DNA from 2 places in the Photobacterium sp. DNB23_23_1 genome. Region 1 is predicted to be linked to the other one. Evidence: predicted binding sites of a transcription regulator. Region 1 holds the regulator's gene; the other holds the start of a gene.
What was found. The regulator MetJ, encoded in region 1, represses methionine synthesis genes. The targets are predictions, from matches to a motif close to TTAGACNTNTANANGTCTAA.
Positions count from the first base shown of each region.

Region 2: metA (homoserine O-acetyltransferase MetA) is a predicted target of MetJ. The motif match lies at 754-773, and genes of this name have one in related genera.

Region 1 covers NZ_JBNNXT010000003.1:151,971-160,253, reverse strand. Annotated here, with positions in the region: gene ppc (phosphoenolpyruvate carboxylase) at 1-1,234, shown strand, start outside; gene ACVA53_RS03665 (PadR family transcriptional regulator) at 1,652-2,215, shown strand; gene metF (methylenetetrahydrofolate reductase) at 2,287-3,177, opposite strand; gene ACVA53_RS03655 (bifunctional aspartate kinase/homoserine dehydrogenase II) at 3,510-5,933, opposite strand; gene ACVA53_RS03650 (O-succinylhomoserine (thiol)-lyase) at 5,934-7,100, opposite strand; gene metJ (met regulon transcriptional regulator MetJ) at 7,278-7,595, shown strand; gene ACVA53_RS03640 (malic enzyme-like NAD(P)-binding protein) at 7,695-8,283, opposite strand, start outside.
Region 2 covers NZ_JBNNXT010000009.1:69-8,351, forward strand. Annotated here, with positions in the region: rRNA gene rrf (5S ribosomal RNA) at 222-337, shown strand; tRNA gene ACVA53_RS07840 (tRNA-Thr) at 385-460, shown strand; rRNA gene rrf (5S ribosomal RNA) at 469-584, shown strand; gene metA (homoserine O-acetyltransferase MetA) at 826-1,767, shown strand; gene ACVA53_RS07855 (cation:proton antiporter) at 1,839-3,122, opposite strand; gene metH (methionine synthase) at 3,326-6,997, shown strand; gene lysC (lysine-sensitive aspartokinase 3) at 7,106-8,283, opposite strand, start outside.

The DNA.
Region 1 (8,283 bases):
GGGCGCTTATGTCATTTCCATGGCCCGTACCGCCTCCGATGTGCTGGCGGTTCATCTCCTACTACAAGAAGCCGGCTGCAAGTTCCGGATGGACGTTTGCCCGCTGTTCGAGACCCTAGAAGATCTCAACAATGCCGAGAGCGTGATCAAACAGTTGATGAGCATCGACTGGTACCGTGGCTACATTCAGAACCACCAGATGGTAATGATTGGGTATTCCGACTCAGCCAAAGATGCCGGCGTCATGGCGGCAGGCTGGGCCCAGTACCATGCAATGGAATCTCTGGTTAACGTGTGTGAAGAAGCAGCGGTTGAGTTGACCCTGTTCCACGGCCGTGGCGGTTCTATTGGCCGTGGCGGTGCACCTGCCCACGCCGCACTATTATCGCAGCCACCGCGCAGCCTGAAAGGCGGCCTGCGAGTGACTGAGCAAGGTGAGATGATCCGCTTTAAGTTGGGTCTACCGGAAGTGGCAGTCAATAGCCTGAGCCTATACGCCAGCGCGATCCTCGAAGCCAACCTGATGCCACCACCGCAGCCGAAACAAGAATGGCGCGAGCTGATGGATGTACTGTCAGAAGTATCTTGCGATGCCTACCGCGATGTGGTTCGTGGCAATGAGGAGTTTGTCCCGTATTTCCGTGCTGCAACGCCTGAGCTGGAACTGGGCAAGCTGCCGCTAGGCTCACGTCCTGCCAAGCGTAACCCGAAGGGTGGCGTGGAAAGCCTGCGTGCTATCCCATGGATTTTCGCCTGGAGCCAGAATCGCTTGATCCTGCCTGCTTGGCTGGGTGCCGGTGAAGCGATCCAGTTCTCGATTGACAAGGGCCACGCCCCTCAACTGGAAGAAATGTGTCGCGAATGGCCATTCTTCTCAACCCGTCTAGGGATGCTGGAGATGGTGTTCACCAAGACCAATATCGGAATTGCCGAATACTACGACCAGCGCCTGACCGACAAGTCGCTATGGCCTATGGGCCAGAAGCTACGCGATCAGCTACAGCAAGACATTAAAGCCGTGCTAACGGTAGAAAACAGCGCCCACCTAATGGAACAAAACCCTTGGGGCGCCGAGTCTATCCGTCTTCGTAACATCTACGTTGAGCCGCTGAATATGCTGCAGGCCGAATTGCTATACCGTACCCGCCGCCAAGAAACACCATCACCAATGCTGGAAGAAGCCTTGATGGTGACCATTGCTGGTATTGCAACGGGTATGCGTAACACCGGTTAAGCGGCAAAAACATCAAACCACAACACAAAAGGCTACCGACACTTCGGTAGCCTTTTTTTCCGCTATTTTTTCTTTGCCTCATTATTGATACACCTCTACGGATATAACGTTAGCTAGAATAAAACCGCACGCACTGAAACCACTTGATAGAAAACAAATTGCAGTAAAGAACAAATACAAATTATCACGCAATATATAGACCAGCATCACAAGACGGGCAATTGGTTGCACCAGTTTTCGTTGATATCACGCTCTGATGTCGAAAAATAGTCCGTTGATGTGTATGCTACGTGATCTCGATCAGGCACTGCAACAATACGATTATAAAAACGCCAATGAGCGATGGGTACGTTGCGGCCAGTTCCGGCCATGCCAGTCGAGTTATTTTTTTATGTAGTATTTTAACGGATAGAAGAGATGTCACTACCACACGTTATTTTAACTGTGTTGAGTAACCGCGATGCCACTGGTTACGATATCACCAAAGAGTTTTCCCACAGCATTGGTTATTTCTGGAAAGCCAGCCACCAGCAAGTGTACCGCGAGCTGAACAAAATGGCCGGCAACGACCAAGTAACCTGTCAACTTGAACCACAAGAAGGCAAACCTGATCGTAAGGTGTATTCCATTACTGATCTGGGCCGTCAAGCACTGTTTGAATGGTTCCAAGAGCCTGCCCGTAACCCAACCATCCGCGATGAGTTTTCAGCTAAGCTGGTCGTTTGTGGTGTGCACAATTCAGAGCCGATGCAGCACCAGCTCGAAGGCCTGATTGAAGAGTCGCATACCCTTATCAACCACTACAACGAAATGGAAAAAATCCATTTTGCTGACCACAAAAACCTCGATCGCCAATCCCGTCTTGACCGCCTAACCCTTCGCCGTGCGATCCACAATCGCCAGGCTTGGATTGACTGGGCCGAGGAAGTATTGATCGAGCTGAAAGACATGGACTCAGCGGGTAGCCCGGTTGCACTTTAAGCGCTGACTACCAAACATAAAAAAGCCGCTCAATGCGGCTTTTCTTTTATCTGCTATTTGGATATCCAAGATTAGGCTTTGGCACGTACCCCTAGCGTATGGCAAATCGCATAGGTCAGTTCGGCACGATTTAGGGTATAAAAGTGGAAATCTTTCACGCCTTCACGGCTAAGTACCCGTACCATATCAATCGCGTTGCTAGCTCCCAACATCTGACGGCTGAGCAGATCCTCATCCAGCCCTTCATACTGCTTCTCGAGCCAGCCTGGAATTTTCACATTATTGGCATTAGCAAAACGCTTAGCTTGCTTCATATTGGAGACAGGCAAGATCCCCGGTACGATTTCAACATCGATACCTGCCGCCACACAGCGGTCGCGGAAACGCAAGTAGCTTTCGACATCAAAGAAAAACTGAGTAATGGCACGGCTAGCACCGGCATCGACCTTGCGCTTGAGGTTGATCAAATCCGCCTGGGCGCTTTTGGCTTCAGGGTGCACTTCCGGGTAGGCCGCAACCGAAATATCAAAGTCGGCTTCCTTACGCAGTAATTCAACCAAGTCTGCCGCATACATGTCAGGCTTGGCACCTTGTTCAGGAAGGTCACCACGAAGGGCAACGATGTCACGGATACCATTATTCCAATAGTCACGGGCAATGGTTCGCAGCTCATCACGGGTAGCATCGATACAAGTCAGGTGCGGGGCCGCGATAAGCCCAGTCTGATCTTTGATGTCCTTGATAATTGAGTGGGTGCGGTCACGCTCACCGGAGTTGGCACCATAGGTGACCGAGACAAATTTAGGTTGCAGCGTCTTCAAGCGATGAATGGAATTCCACAGCGTCTGCTCCATCTGCTCACTGCTTGGCGGAAAGAACTCGAATGACACATTGATGTTGCCGTCAATGTCAGCAATATTCTGATTCAGTGAATCCAGGTTGCTTGCGTGTGAATAGCCCATAATCCTTTCCTTACTCTTGTTGGCTCGCGGCCACTCCCTAAACTGAGACATCAAAATAACCGTTTAGACGTCTATATGTCTACAGAATGTCTTGTAAACAATTTATTGTCAACATGATGATCATGAATAATTTTCAACTTCAAATTGCAATATCTTCAACATTCCCTGATAGCACAAAGCCCGCAAATAGCGGGCTTTGAGAGTATAGGATACTCCTGCAGAGATTTGAGCTATTTAGATGGACAAAGCTGGACTAATACGCCGGCTAACCATCAATCACCCAGCATATAGCACTCAGTTTACAGCCAGGAATTCTTCAAAATTAAAAGTATTTACAGCATCGAAGCCAAACGGTTGATATCCGACAACAAGGCACCCGCCGTCACATCTCTGCCAGCCCCCGGTCCACGGATCACCAGCGGGTTATCACGGTACCAGTGGCTTTCGATGGCAAAAATATTATCACACGGCAGCAAATTGGCCAGGGCATGCTCTCGAGACAACGCCTCTATCCCCACTGCCGCCCTACCATGGCGATCCAAACGGGCGGTGTAGCGCAGTACTTTCTCTTCTTTCTGGGCCTTGAGCAGGCGTTCATGCAGCAACTCATCCAACTCTGCAGCCTGCTCGAAGAAGTCATCAACACCAAGCGCTGCCAGCGAATCCGGTACCAAGGTTTCGACCTTGACCTGCTCGGGCTCCAGCGACAACCCCGATTCTCGCGCCAAAATAACCAGCTTACGCATCACATCACTGCCATCCAAGTCATGGCGCGGATCCGGCTCGGTCAAGCCCTGCTGCCAAGCCAGTTCGACCAGCTGCGAGAAAGGCACCGAACCATCGTATTGCTGGAACAGCCAAGACAAGGTACCGGAGAAAATTCCTGACAAGGCGATGATTTCATCGCCGCTCTCACGCAAGTCACGTACCGTGTGATTGACGGGTAACCCTGCCCCCACCGTGGCGTTGTATAGCCAGAAACGGCTGCTCTTGGCAAAGGCATCGATCACTTGATGGTAATACTCGCCAGACGCAGAGCCCGCCACTTTATTAGCCGAAATCAGGTGCAACCCAGCTTCAGCCACCTGCGGGTAGCGCGCAGCCAGTTCGCTGCTCGCTGTCACATCCAGCACCATGACATCATCATAGGTATGATGGGCCAGCACCGATAGCCAATCGCCATCGGTTTGATCATACCCAACCGACTCATCATCAAAAGCATGATGGGCCCGGCCGGCATCAATGCCGTTAAAATCAATCCAGTGGCGGCGGCTATCAACCACGCCGATCAAGGTAAAACTCATGCCATGGCGCTTTTCCAGCGTCGCCTTCTCGCGCTCGAACAACTCCAGCCAGCGACTACCGATATTCCCCTTGCCACAGAGGACAAGACCAATGCGTTTCTGGGCTTGGAATAAACTCTGGTGGATCCCCTGGATTAAGCTGTCAGTATCAGCCTTACGCAGTACGGCAACCAAGCTCAAACCCGATTCAGACTCGGCAATAAATTCCAACGCCTGGCCTTTGATCTGCTGATAGAAGCCATAGCAATGAACGGCATTGTTCACCACCCCAGCTCCCACGGCCGCCACCAACGAGAAGCCCTCACGCAAGCGTAAATCCGCGGCAATGCCGCTGTCTTGCAACTGGGCCAATACGCTATTTACCACCTCGGCCGTATAGGCCAGCTGAACCCGGCCTTTATCCGGTTCAAAACAGCGGGCGAGCGGCTGTAATTGGGTACGCTGCAAGAAGCGCTCGATATCAGAGGCGATAGGCGCGAAGTCATGGGCCCGGGTCACCGACAGCTCAATCAGGCACACCTCATTGAGCGAGGTAATAATTTTGGCACCGCGCCCAGAGGCCAGAACCCGCTCGACCCGGGTCGAGCCTTGCTCCGGCTGATGGCTGCAGCGCAGAGTCAAATCAATCGCGCTTTGGGCGACAGGCTGCAAAGTACGGCTATGCAGTACCGGCGCCGCCAAGCGGGCCAATTCACTGGCCTCATCAAGACGTAACAGTGGCAACAAGCAGGCATCGGCAACCTTGCGAGGATCGGCACTGTAGACCCCAGCAACATCACTCCAGATGGTGACGCGATCAACATCGGCCAGCGCACCAATCACCGTCGCCGAATAATCAGAACCATTTCGCCCAAGCAACACGGTTTCGCCAGCACCATTCTGGGCCATGAAACCGGTGATCACCACCCGCTGCTGGCTATATTGGGCTAACTGCTCCTTGAGCAGCGGTCGTGATAGGGCACGATCAACTTCCGGCTGTGCAGAACGCTCAGCACGTAGGAAACAACGCGAATCCACACTCACCGCAGACAGTTGCTGCTTGCTCAACAAGGCAGCCAACAAACGAGCTGACCATTGCTCACCATGGCCCAGCACCTTGGCTTGCTCGGCTTCATCCCGAGGCTTTTCCGCCAGGTTTGATAAGACTCCCAGCTCAAGATGCAGTTGAGTCAGCAGCTCATCGGCCGCCTTTCCGTCCAGCAACGATTCGATCAATGTCTGCTGGTAACTGCGCAAGGACTGCAAAGCTTCATGGGCCTGGCGACCGTCCTTATCCAGCAGTTCAAGCCATTCAATCAGGCTGTTAGTGGTCTTGCCAGCTGCCGACACCACCACCAAGTCATTATCGTTCGAATATTCCCGCAAAATGTCAGCTACCCGCAGGTAGCACTCGGGATCAGCCAGGCTACTGCCCCCGAACTTATGCAATTGACGTGAAAGAGAAACGCTCATTCAAGCCACCTCCGCGGCTTTGTTGAAAGCCTGCTCAAGATCAGCAATCAAATCGTCTGGATCCTCCAGACCAACCGAGAGCCTCAACAGGGTCGGCTTCAAGCCCGCTTCGGCCTGGGCTTCATCCGACATCGCACGGTGCGTCATACTCGCCGGGTGACAAATCAAGCTCTCCGTTCCGCCTAGTGACTCAGCCAATGAGAAACTGTTGAGCGTTTTTACAAACACTTCCAGCTGCGCCATATCACCGGCAATTTCGAAACTCAGCATCGCCCCAAACCCTTTTTGCTGCTTGAGCGCAATGTCATGGCCCGGGTGCTCAGGCTGGCTCGGGTGGTAAATATTGCCAACCAGCGGCTGTTGCTGCAGGTATGCCAAGATCTGACGGCTATTTTCTTCATGCATCCGCATTCTTGGTGCCAGGGTCCGCAACCCCCGCAATGTCATATAGGCATCGAACGGCGCCCCAGTCGCCCCGATACAATTTGCCCACCAAGCGATCTCTTCGGCATGCTCTTCAGTCTTGGAAATCAACACGCCACCGACCACATCCGAATGGCCGTTAATATATTTGGTGGTTGAATGAACAACAAAATCGGCCCCCAACGCAATAGGCTGCTGAAGGATCGGAGACAGGAAAGTATTGTCGACAGCCACCAATGCCCCAGCTTGTTTCGCTGCAGCACAGAGCTCCGCCACATCCACAATACGTAACAATGGGTTTGACGGGGTTTCCACCCAGATCAACTTGGGCTGCAGTGCCAACGCTTGGGCGACCGCAGTCGGATCAGTTTGGTCAATAAAACGAACCTTAAAGTCGCCCTTTGCCGCACGGGTATTGAACAAGCGATAGGTGCCGCCATAACAATCATGCGGCGCTATGATCAAATCTTCCGGCCCAATCAATGCTGAGGCAAGCAAGTTGATCGCCGCCGTACCACAGTTGGTCACGACCGCGCCCGCGCCCCCCTCAAGCTCTGCCAGCGCATCGGCCAGCGTATTGCGGGTAGGGTTGCCAGAACGGGAATAATCATATTGCGGCACCTCTCCTAGTTGCGAGAAGCTATAGGTCGAGGTTAAATAGAGAGGGGGAACCACAGCATTATACTGGGTATCGGATTCGATGCCGGTGCGAACAGCGACGGTGGCTAGCTTCTTGTCACTCATTATTACTTTCCTTGTCAGGGCGGCCCTGCCGAATAACTTTTATGCAACAACATAGCGACAATTAGTGAAGACGTCAACACTTCTAGACGTCTATATGTCTTTGCTTATGGCAGTAAATCCCGCTAAAATTCAGGCATACTATATTTCATCACTTTTATATCGCTGAGAAGGTAACAAATGGCAGAGTGGAATGGCGAATACATCAGCCCTTACGCGGAACATGGTAAGAAAAACGAGCAAGTCAAAAAAATTACAGTTTCGATTCCATTGAAGGTCCTGAAAATCCTGACAGATGAACGAACTCGTCGCCAAGTCAACAACTTGCGCCATGCCACCAACAGTGAACTACTGTGTGAGGCCTTCCTGCATGCCTATACCGGCCAGCCACTCCCAACTGACGATGATATCCGTAAAGACCGACCGGACGACCTTCCCGCTGAAGCTAAAGCGCTAATGGAAGAAATGGGCATCACATACGAAGATATCAACGAATAAGAATCCAAGTAAACTGCTACGCATAATGCCAGCATTTTATGACGATAAAAAAACCAGCCACATGGCTGGTTTTTTTGTATGCGCTACAGCCTGGAGGATTTACTTCACTTCCATATAGCCAACAGGCATATCGATTCGCGCAACGCCCGAGTCTACCGCCGCTTGGGCTACAGCCTTGGCAACACGTGGCAACAGGCGTGGATCCATCGGTTTAGGGATAATGTATTCGGTACCAAATTCAAGCTTGTCGGCACCTGCCGCCGCAACCACTTCTGCCGGTACAGGCTCTTTTGCCAGTGAGCGAATAGCATCAACGGCAGCGAGCTTCATCTCGTCATTGATTTCGCTCGCGCGAACATCCAATGCCCCGCGGAAGATGAACGGGAAACAGATAACATTGTTTACCTGGTTTGGGTAGTCCGAACGGCCAGTACCCATGATCAAATCATCACGAACGGCATGAGCCAGCTCAGGCTTGATTTCTGGGTCGGGATTAGAACACGCAAATACCACTGGCTTGTCGGCCATTAGTTTCAGTGATTCCGGCGCCAACAGATCGGGGCCCGATACGCCGACAAAAATATCCGCACCTTCAATCACATCTTCTAGCGTACGCTTGTCAGTATTGTTGGCAAACAGCTGCTTGTATTCGTTAATATCATCACGGCGGGTGTGGATCACCCCCTTG
Region 2 (8,283 bases), on a different contig from region 1:
ACGGACTCCGCGAGCACTTGAATGAGTGTTGAGAACCTAGTCAGATTTTCCCAGATTATGAAGATATTCCGCCTACCAGAGGTAGCGCCGGGATAAAGTTCGATAGCAAGACAAGTTGTGAGTCGAGTGAAGGAGTTTAGCCTGCTAAATGACTGAGCGAGAGAGCAACTTAACGTAGCTAGCGGGCTTTATAGCCAGCGGAATATATTCAAAAGAATTTGCTTGGCGACCATAGCGTTATGGACCCACCTGATCCCATGCCGAACTCAGCAGTGAAACGTAATAGCGCCGATGGTAGTGTGGGGTCTCCCCATGTGAGAGTAGGACATCGCCAGGCTCCCAATTTTGAAATTCGCAGCAGCGGATTTCGACACAGAATTGAGTGCTGGTATAGCTCAGTTGGTAGAGCGCACCCTTGGTAAGGGTGAGGTCCCCAGTTCGAATCTGGGTACTAGCACCACGATTTTGTTCAGCGACAATAGCACAATGGTCCCACCTGATCCCATGCCGAACTCAGTAGTGAAACGTTGTAGCGCCGATGGTAGTGTGGGGTCTCCCCATGTGAGAGTAGGTCATTGCTGAACTCTTCTTCTAAACCCAGCCTAACGGCTGGGTTTTTTCATTTCTGGCCTTTCAAAAATGCCATTATCAATCCCCATGTTTTTATGAGTTTTCTTCATACTCGTAGCACCTTGCTTTGATTATTTTAATCTTCTTTTACTTGCACCCGCGACGGATCTCTTATAGTTTTATTTAGAAATCTGGACGTCTAAACATCCCTTCAATAGATGGTAAAGACGAGAAAACGTTTAAGGAGAAGCACCGATGCCGATTAAGATCCCTGACAAACTGCCTGCTACCGATATCTTGCGAGGTGAGAATATCTTCGTGATGTCGGAGGCTCGTGCGTCAAGTCAGGAAATCCGCCCCTTAAAGGTGTTGCTGCTGAACTTGATGCCGAAGAAAATCGAAACAGAAACCCAGTTCCTCCGCCTGCTGTCCAATAGCCCGCTACAGGTAGACGTTGAACTGCTGCGGATTGATAACCGACCGACCAAGAATACGCCGACAGAGCATCTGGACACTTTCTATCGCCAGTTTGAGATGGTCAAGGATCGTAATTTTGATGGCCTTATTGTCACAGGAGCACCATTGGGCTTGGTTCAGTTCGAAGATGTACTGTATTGGGAAGAGATCCAAACCATCATGAATTGGGCTAAGGAGCATGTCACCTCGACCTTGTTCGTGTGCTGGGCTGCTCAGGCAGGGCTGAAGCTACTTTACGACTTGCCTAAACGTACACGTAAGGAAAAGTTATCTGGGGTATATTGGCATCGAACCCATGATTGTCATAATCCGATCTTGCGTGGCTTTGATGATTCCTTTCTAGCGCCGCATTCTCGCTATGCGGACTTCTCGCCAGAGTATCTGGCAGAACATACTGATCTTGATATTCTAGCTACCTCGGATCAGGCTGGGGTATACCTGGCGGCAACCAAAGACAAGCGAAATGTCTTTGTAACCGGTCATCCTGAATATGATGTCGATACTTTACACAATGAGTATACGCGGGATGTTGGTGAAGGAATGGAGCCACAGGTGCCAGTTAATTACTACCCTGATAACAATCCGGAAAACCCGCCAATCGGCAGTTGGCGTAGCCATGGTCATTTGTTGTTTTCTAACTGGCTGAATTATTGTGTTTACCAGCAAACACCTTACGACTTGGATAAGTTTTCTGAAGCTAATTTCACTAAGGGTGAATAGCCCCTTTGGTGAGATAAAAAAGACCTGCATCTGCAGGTCTTCTTTATATAGCTGACCCAGCCGAGAACACATTAGGTGTTGTTTTCAGCTTCCCAGTGCTTGGCCTTGTGGATCAGGGAGGTGATTGTTGAGCCTTGGATCAGAATCGAGAACACTACCACCGAATAGGTCATGACCAGCATAATTTCCCGGACATCGATATTCTTATCCGGGATCACCATCACCCCGGCGGGGATAGCCATGGCCATAGCAAGGGCCAAGCCGCCTCGTAACCCACCCCAAGTCAGGATTTTAACCGACATCGGGTTATAGTCTCGGTATCGCTGGAAACCGAGATAAGAGAGCTTGACGCTGAGGAAGCGGCTCAAGAGGACCAATGGAACGGCAATCACCATCAGTACCCAGTCTTCTTGGTGGAAACTGAACTGCAGCATACTCATACCAATCAAAAGGAATAGCACCCCATTGAGGAACTCATCGACCAGCTCCCAAAAGTGGTCGAGATGATCTTCACTCTCTTTGGAAAAGCCGATATAGCGGGTCCAGTTACCAATCATGATCCCTGATACCACCATTGCCAGCGGGCCAGAGACATGGATGACATCAGCAAAGACATAGCCTGCCGTTGGTATTCCCAGGGTCAGCAGCAGTTCCATAGAGTGGTCATTGGTTGAACTGATTAGGTAATGGAAAATCAGACCAAGAGCAAAGCCGTAGGCAATACCGCCAATGGCTTCCTGTAGGAACAATTGGCCAACACCTAGTATAGTAGGGGCTTCGTTACCAAAAGCGATGGTAAACAGGGTAACGAAAATGACAAGGCCAAAGCCGTCATTGAATAAAGATTCGCCCTCAATTTGGGTAGAAATCCGTTTTGGTGCATCGAGTTTTTTTACTATAGCGAGGACCGCTATCGGGTCAGTAGGAGAGATCAGTGAGCCGAAGATGAGGCAATAGATCAGGTCGAGCTGGATACCGATAGCCTGACAAATGCCCCATAAAGCAAAACCGATAAAAAAGGTCGAGAACAAGGTCGCCGCCAGTGCCAGTGTGGTGATTTCCCACTTTTGGTCTTCAAGGTGAGGCAGTTTGATCCCCAAGCCGCCAGCAAAGAGCAAGAACCCCAAAATCCCTTTGAGCAAGAAGTTTTCAAAGTTGATCTCGCCAAGTTGGCTTGCAGCAATATTTTCAAGATAGAACCAGCCATTATGTCCGGCAACAATAATGCCTAGAGATAGCATCAATGCTCCCGCGGTAATGGCGATAGTGGTCTGCATTTTTCCTATTTTGCTGTTTATAAAAGCGATAAGCATAGCTGCTGCCGCTAGGAAACAGAGGGTGCTGTAAACTGACATCCCATGACCTCGATGGTGATTTAAAGTAAAGCTGAAAATTGTGTCAAAATATAAATCTATCACTGCTCGATAGCTATCACTAATTTCTTTCAATGAGTTAAAATTTAATCAATGAAAAGCCCTTTAGACGTCTAGATTTCCATTGTTGCTATGGTAGGATGTGAACTAGCTGTAACATTAGATAAGGAAGTAAAGTGGTGTTGATGGGCAAGGATTTATTAAATAAGCGCTTGGCAGAGCAGATCCTGATCATTGATGGTGGCATGGGCACCATGATCCAGGACTATAAGCTGGAAGAGCAAGATTATCGCGGTGAGCGTTTTGCCGATTGGCACATGGATCTCAAGGGCAATAACGACTTACTGGTACTGACACAGCCGCAATTGATCAAAGATATTCACGTAGCTTATCTTGAGGCCGGTGCTGATATCTTAGAGACTAACACCTTCAACGCAACCACGATCGCGATGGCTGATTACGAGATGGAAGCGTTGAGTGGTGAGATTAATCTTGAGGCAGCCAAACTCGCTCGCCAAGTCGCTGACGAGTGGACGGCAAAGACGCCGGATAAACCGCGTTTTGTTGCTGGCGTACTTGGCCCGACTAACCGTACCTGTTCTATCTCACCGGATGTGAACGACCCCGGCTACCGAAATGTTACCTTTGATCAGCTTGTTGAGGCTTACGCCGAGTCAACGCGTGCGTTGATCAAAGGCGGAGCCGATATCATCCTTATCGAAACTATTTTCGATACTCTTAATGCTAAAGCCTGTGCATTTGCGGTGGATACTGTTTTTGACGAAGATGGTTGTTCGCTGCCGGTCATGATTTCTGGCACCATCACCGATGCTTCTGGTCGGACTCTTTCGGGCCAAACAACAGAAGCTTTCTACCATTCTCTTCGTCATGTCAAACCAATCTCGTTTGGTTTGAACTGTGCACTTGGGCCTGATGAGCTCCGCCAGTATGTTGAAGAACTGTCACGCATCTCCGAATGTGCGGTATCTGCCCATCCGAATGCCGGCCTACCAAACGCGTTTGGCGAATATGATTTGTCCCCGGAAGAGATGGCCGAGCATATTAAAGAGTGGGCGCAGAGTGGCTTCCTTAATTTGGTCGGAGGATGTTGTGGTACCACGCCGGAGCATATCCGCCAGATGGCCGAAGCTGTGGCAAAGGTGAGCCCTCGCGCATTACCAGAATTATCGGTTAGTTGCCGACTATCTGGCCTTGAACCTTTGATCATCGAGAAGGATACCTTGTTTGTTAATGTTGGAGAGCGAACTAATGTTACCGGCTCGGCAAGATTCAAACGCCTGATCAAAGAAGAGTTGTATGACGAGGCGCTGGATGTCGCCCGTCAGCAGGTCGAAAACGGCGCTCAGATCATCGATATCAACATGGATGAAGGGATGCTGGATGCTGAGGCGTGCATGGTTCGATTCCTCAACCTATGTGCTTCTGAGCCGGAAATATCAAAAGTTCCTATCATGGTCGACTCCTCTAAGTGGGAAGTGATCGAAGCTGGCCTGAAGTGCATTCAGGGCAAGGGAATTGTTAACTCTATCTCGCTCAAGGAAGGCAAAGAGAAGTTTGTTGAGCAGGCCAAGCTGATCCGCCGCTACGGCGCTGCTGTGATTGTGATGGCGTTTGATGAAGTCGGGCAGGCTGATACCAGAGAGCGCAAGCTGGAAATTTGTACCAATGCCTACCGGATATTAGTTGATGAGGTCGGCTTCCCGCCGGAAGATATCATCTTTGACCCGAATATCTTTGCCGTTGCGACCGGTATTGATGAGCACAATAACTATGCGGTGGACTTCATTGAAGCTGTCGCCGATATCAAGCGTGATTTGCCCCATGCGATGATCTCTGGTGGCGTGTCCAATGTCTCTTTCTCGTTCCGTGGTAATAACTATGTGCGTGAGGCTATCCATGCTGTTTTCCTTTATCACTGCTTCAAGCATGGTATGGATATGGGGATCGTCAACGCAGGTCAACTTGAAGTCTATGACAACGTTCCAGAAAAATTGCGTGAGGCCGTCGAAGATGTGGTGCTGAACCGACGTGATGACTCGACGGAACGCTTGTTGGACATTGCTGCTGAATATGCCAATAAAGGCGTCGGTAAAGAAGAAGATGCCTCTGCCTTGGAATGGCGCACCTGGCCGGTAGAAAAACGACTTGAGCATGCGTTGGTCAAAGGCATCACCGAGTTTATTGTCGAAGACACCGAAGAAGCGCGGGTGAATGCATCCAAGCCGTTGGAGGTCATTGAAGGACCGTTGATGGACGGTATGAACGTGGTTGGTGACTTGTTCGGTGAAGGCAAGATGTTCCTGCCGCAGGTGGTGAAATCTGCCCGTGTCATGAAACAAGCCGTTGGCCACCTCGAGCCATATATCAATGCTGAGAAGCAGGCCGGAAGTACTAACGGCAAGATCCTGCTGGCAACGGTAAAAGGCGATGTTCATGATATTGGTAAAAATATTGTAGGTGTTGTACTTCAGTGTAATAACTACGAGATCATCGATCTGGGTGTGATGGTATCGTGTGAAAAGATCCTCAAGGTCGCCAAGGAAGAAAATGTCGATATCATTGGCCTATCCGGCCTGATCACTCCATCACTTGATGAGATGGTACATGTCGCCAAGGAAATGGAACGACAAGGCTTTGAGTTACCTTTACTTATTGGCGGGGCGACAACCTCCAAAGCGCATACGGCAGTGAAGATAGAGCAGAACTACAGCCATCCGGTTGTGTATGTGAACAACGCTTCTCGCGCCGTTGGGGTGTGTACTTCGTTACTATCTGATGAGCTGCGTCCGGCCTTTGTCGAAAAACTCGATGCCGATTATGTCAGGGTGCGTGATCAGCACAGCCGTAAGCGGCCCAAGACCAAGCCGGTTTCTCTGGAAGTGGCGCGGGCAAATCGCGTGGCCATTGACTGGGAGAGCTATACGCCGCCAGCACCATGTAAATCGGGTGTTCAAGTGTTTGAGGACTTTGATGTGGCGATCCTGCGCCAGTATATCGACTGGACGCCATTCTTCATGACCTGGTCGTTGATGGGTAAATATCCGGCCATCCTTGATCATGAGGAAGTGGGTGAGGAAGCCCGCCGTTTGTTTAAAGATGCTAATGACTTACTCGACCGCGTTGAGCAGGAAGGCTTGCTGGAAGCCCGTGGTATGTGTGCCATGTTCCCGGCCAACAGTGTAGGCGATGATATCGAGGTCTATACTGACGAGTCTCGCACTGAGGTTGCCAAGGTACTGCATAACTTGCGTCAGCAAACGGAGAAACCGAAAGGTTTCAATTATTGCCTGTCTGATTACATCGCGCCAAAAGAGAGCGGGAAAGCGGATTGGATCGGTGCCTTTGCGGTAACGGGGGGGATTGGTGAGCGTGACCTGGCCGATGCTTATAAGGCGGCAGGGGATGATTACAATGCCATTATGATCCAAGCGATTGCTGATCGCTTGGCCGAAGCGTTTGCCGAGTACCTTCACGAGCAGGTGCGTAAGGATATTTGGGGTTATTCGCCGGAGGAGGATTTGTCCAATGACGATCTGATCCGTGAGAAATACCAAGGGATCCGCCCTGCACCGGGTTATCCAGCCTGTCCGGAGCATACGGAAAAGGGCAGCTTGTGGGAGTTGCTGAAGGTAGAAGAGACGATCGATATGTCACTGACAACCAGCTATGCCATGTGGCCGGGTGCGTCGGTATCGGGTTGGTATTTCTCCCACCCAGACTCTCGCTACTTTGCGATTGCCCAGATCCAGAATGATCAACGTGACAGCTATGCCGATCGTAAAGGCTGGGATCTTATCGAGGCTGAAAAATGGCTGGGTCCGAACTTGAATAACTAGCTGTTGCTTATAGTTCTGCCGAGTTTGAAGTTAATCAGCACAGATAAAAAAGGCGCTCAGTGAGCGCCTTTTCTTATTTTGTATCTATCGGCTGAATTCAGCTTGATATTACTCGAACAGACCGTGGTGCAATACCTTGACCACTTCGCGTGATTCTTCGGTTTTGACCAAGAAGCACAGGTTGTGGGTGCTGGCACCAAAGCAGATCATCCGTGGACTGTATTGCTCTAGGCGACTGAAGACCTGGGTTGCGGCACCCGGTGCATCACCGAGATCGTTCCCGATCAGTGCGACTAGGCAAAGATCTTGTTCAACCTCTACCCGGCATAGCTGGCTCAGTTGCTCCATCGCTGCGGCAGGTAGGCTAGGTGCGCCCCCGCCGGTATCGGTTTGATCCAGAGTCAGTGACACACTGACTTCTGATGTGGTGATCAAGTCGACCGAGATTTTGTGTTCGGCCAAAATACGGAAGACCTCTGAAAGGAACCCATAGGCTTGGAACATATTCAGGCTCGTTAGCGTCACCATGGTTTGATTACAGCGCAGTGCCAAAGCTCTGAATTTTGGTGGTTCGCTGACCTGTTGGCGGATCCAGGTACCACCTTGTTCCGGTGCTTTTGATGAACCGATAAAGACAGGGATCTGCTGGCGGACTGCTGGCAACAGGGTCGACGGATGGAGAATTTTTGCCCCGAAATTAGCCATTTCAGAGGCTTCGCTAAAGCTTATCTCGCTGATTGGCTTGGCATTAGCAGTGATACGCGGATCTGTGGAGTACATACCCGGTACATCGGTCCAGATTTCCAGAGTGCCCGCGCTGATAGCTTCGGCGACTAAAGCGGCACTGTAATCACTACCGCCGCGGCCTAAAGTCGTCGTTTGCCCATCACTGTCAGAGCCAATGAAGCCTTGGGATACGATAATCGTATCGCTAGCTAGCAGTGGCTGAAGCTGTTCATCGGCAAGCTGATGGATAGCATCAATATCCGGAACGGCTTTACCATGCTGGCCGTCAGTGCGCATAACTGAACGGATATCGAAACGCAGGGCTGAAGCCCCCATTTCGTTGAGAATCTGGCTGAACAGGTGGGTCGACAACAACTCGCCATGGGCAACCAGCTGATCGGTCAGCTTAGTTGAAGGCGCGTCAATAGCCTGCTCTGCAAGGTTTGCCACAGTATTGATTAATTGTTCTATGTGGTCAGCAACGGCTTCAGGGTGAGCCAGTTTGTCGATAATGTTTTGGTGTATCGATTTCAATTGCTGTAGCCGCTGGGATCGCTGTT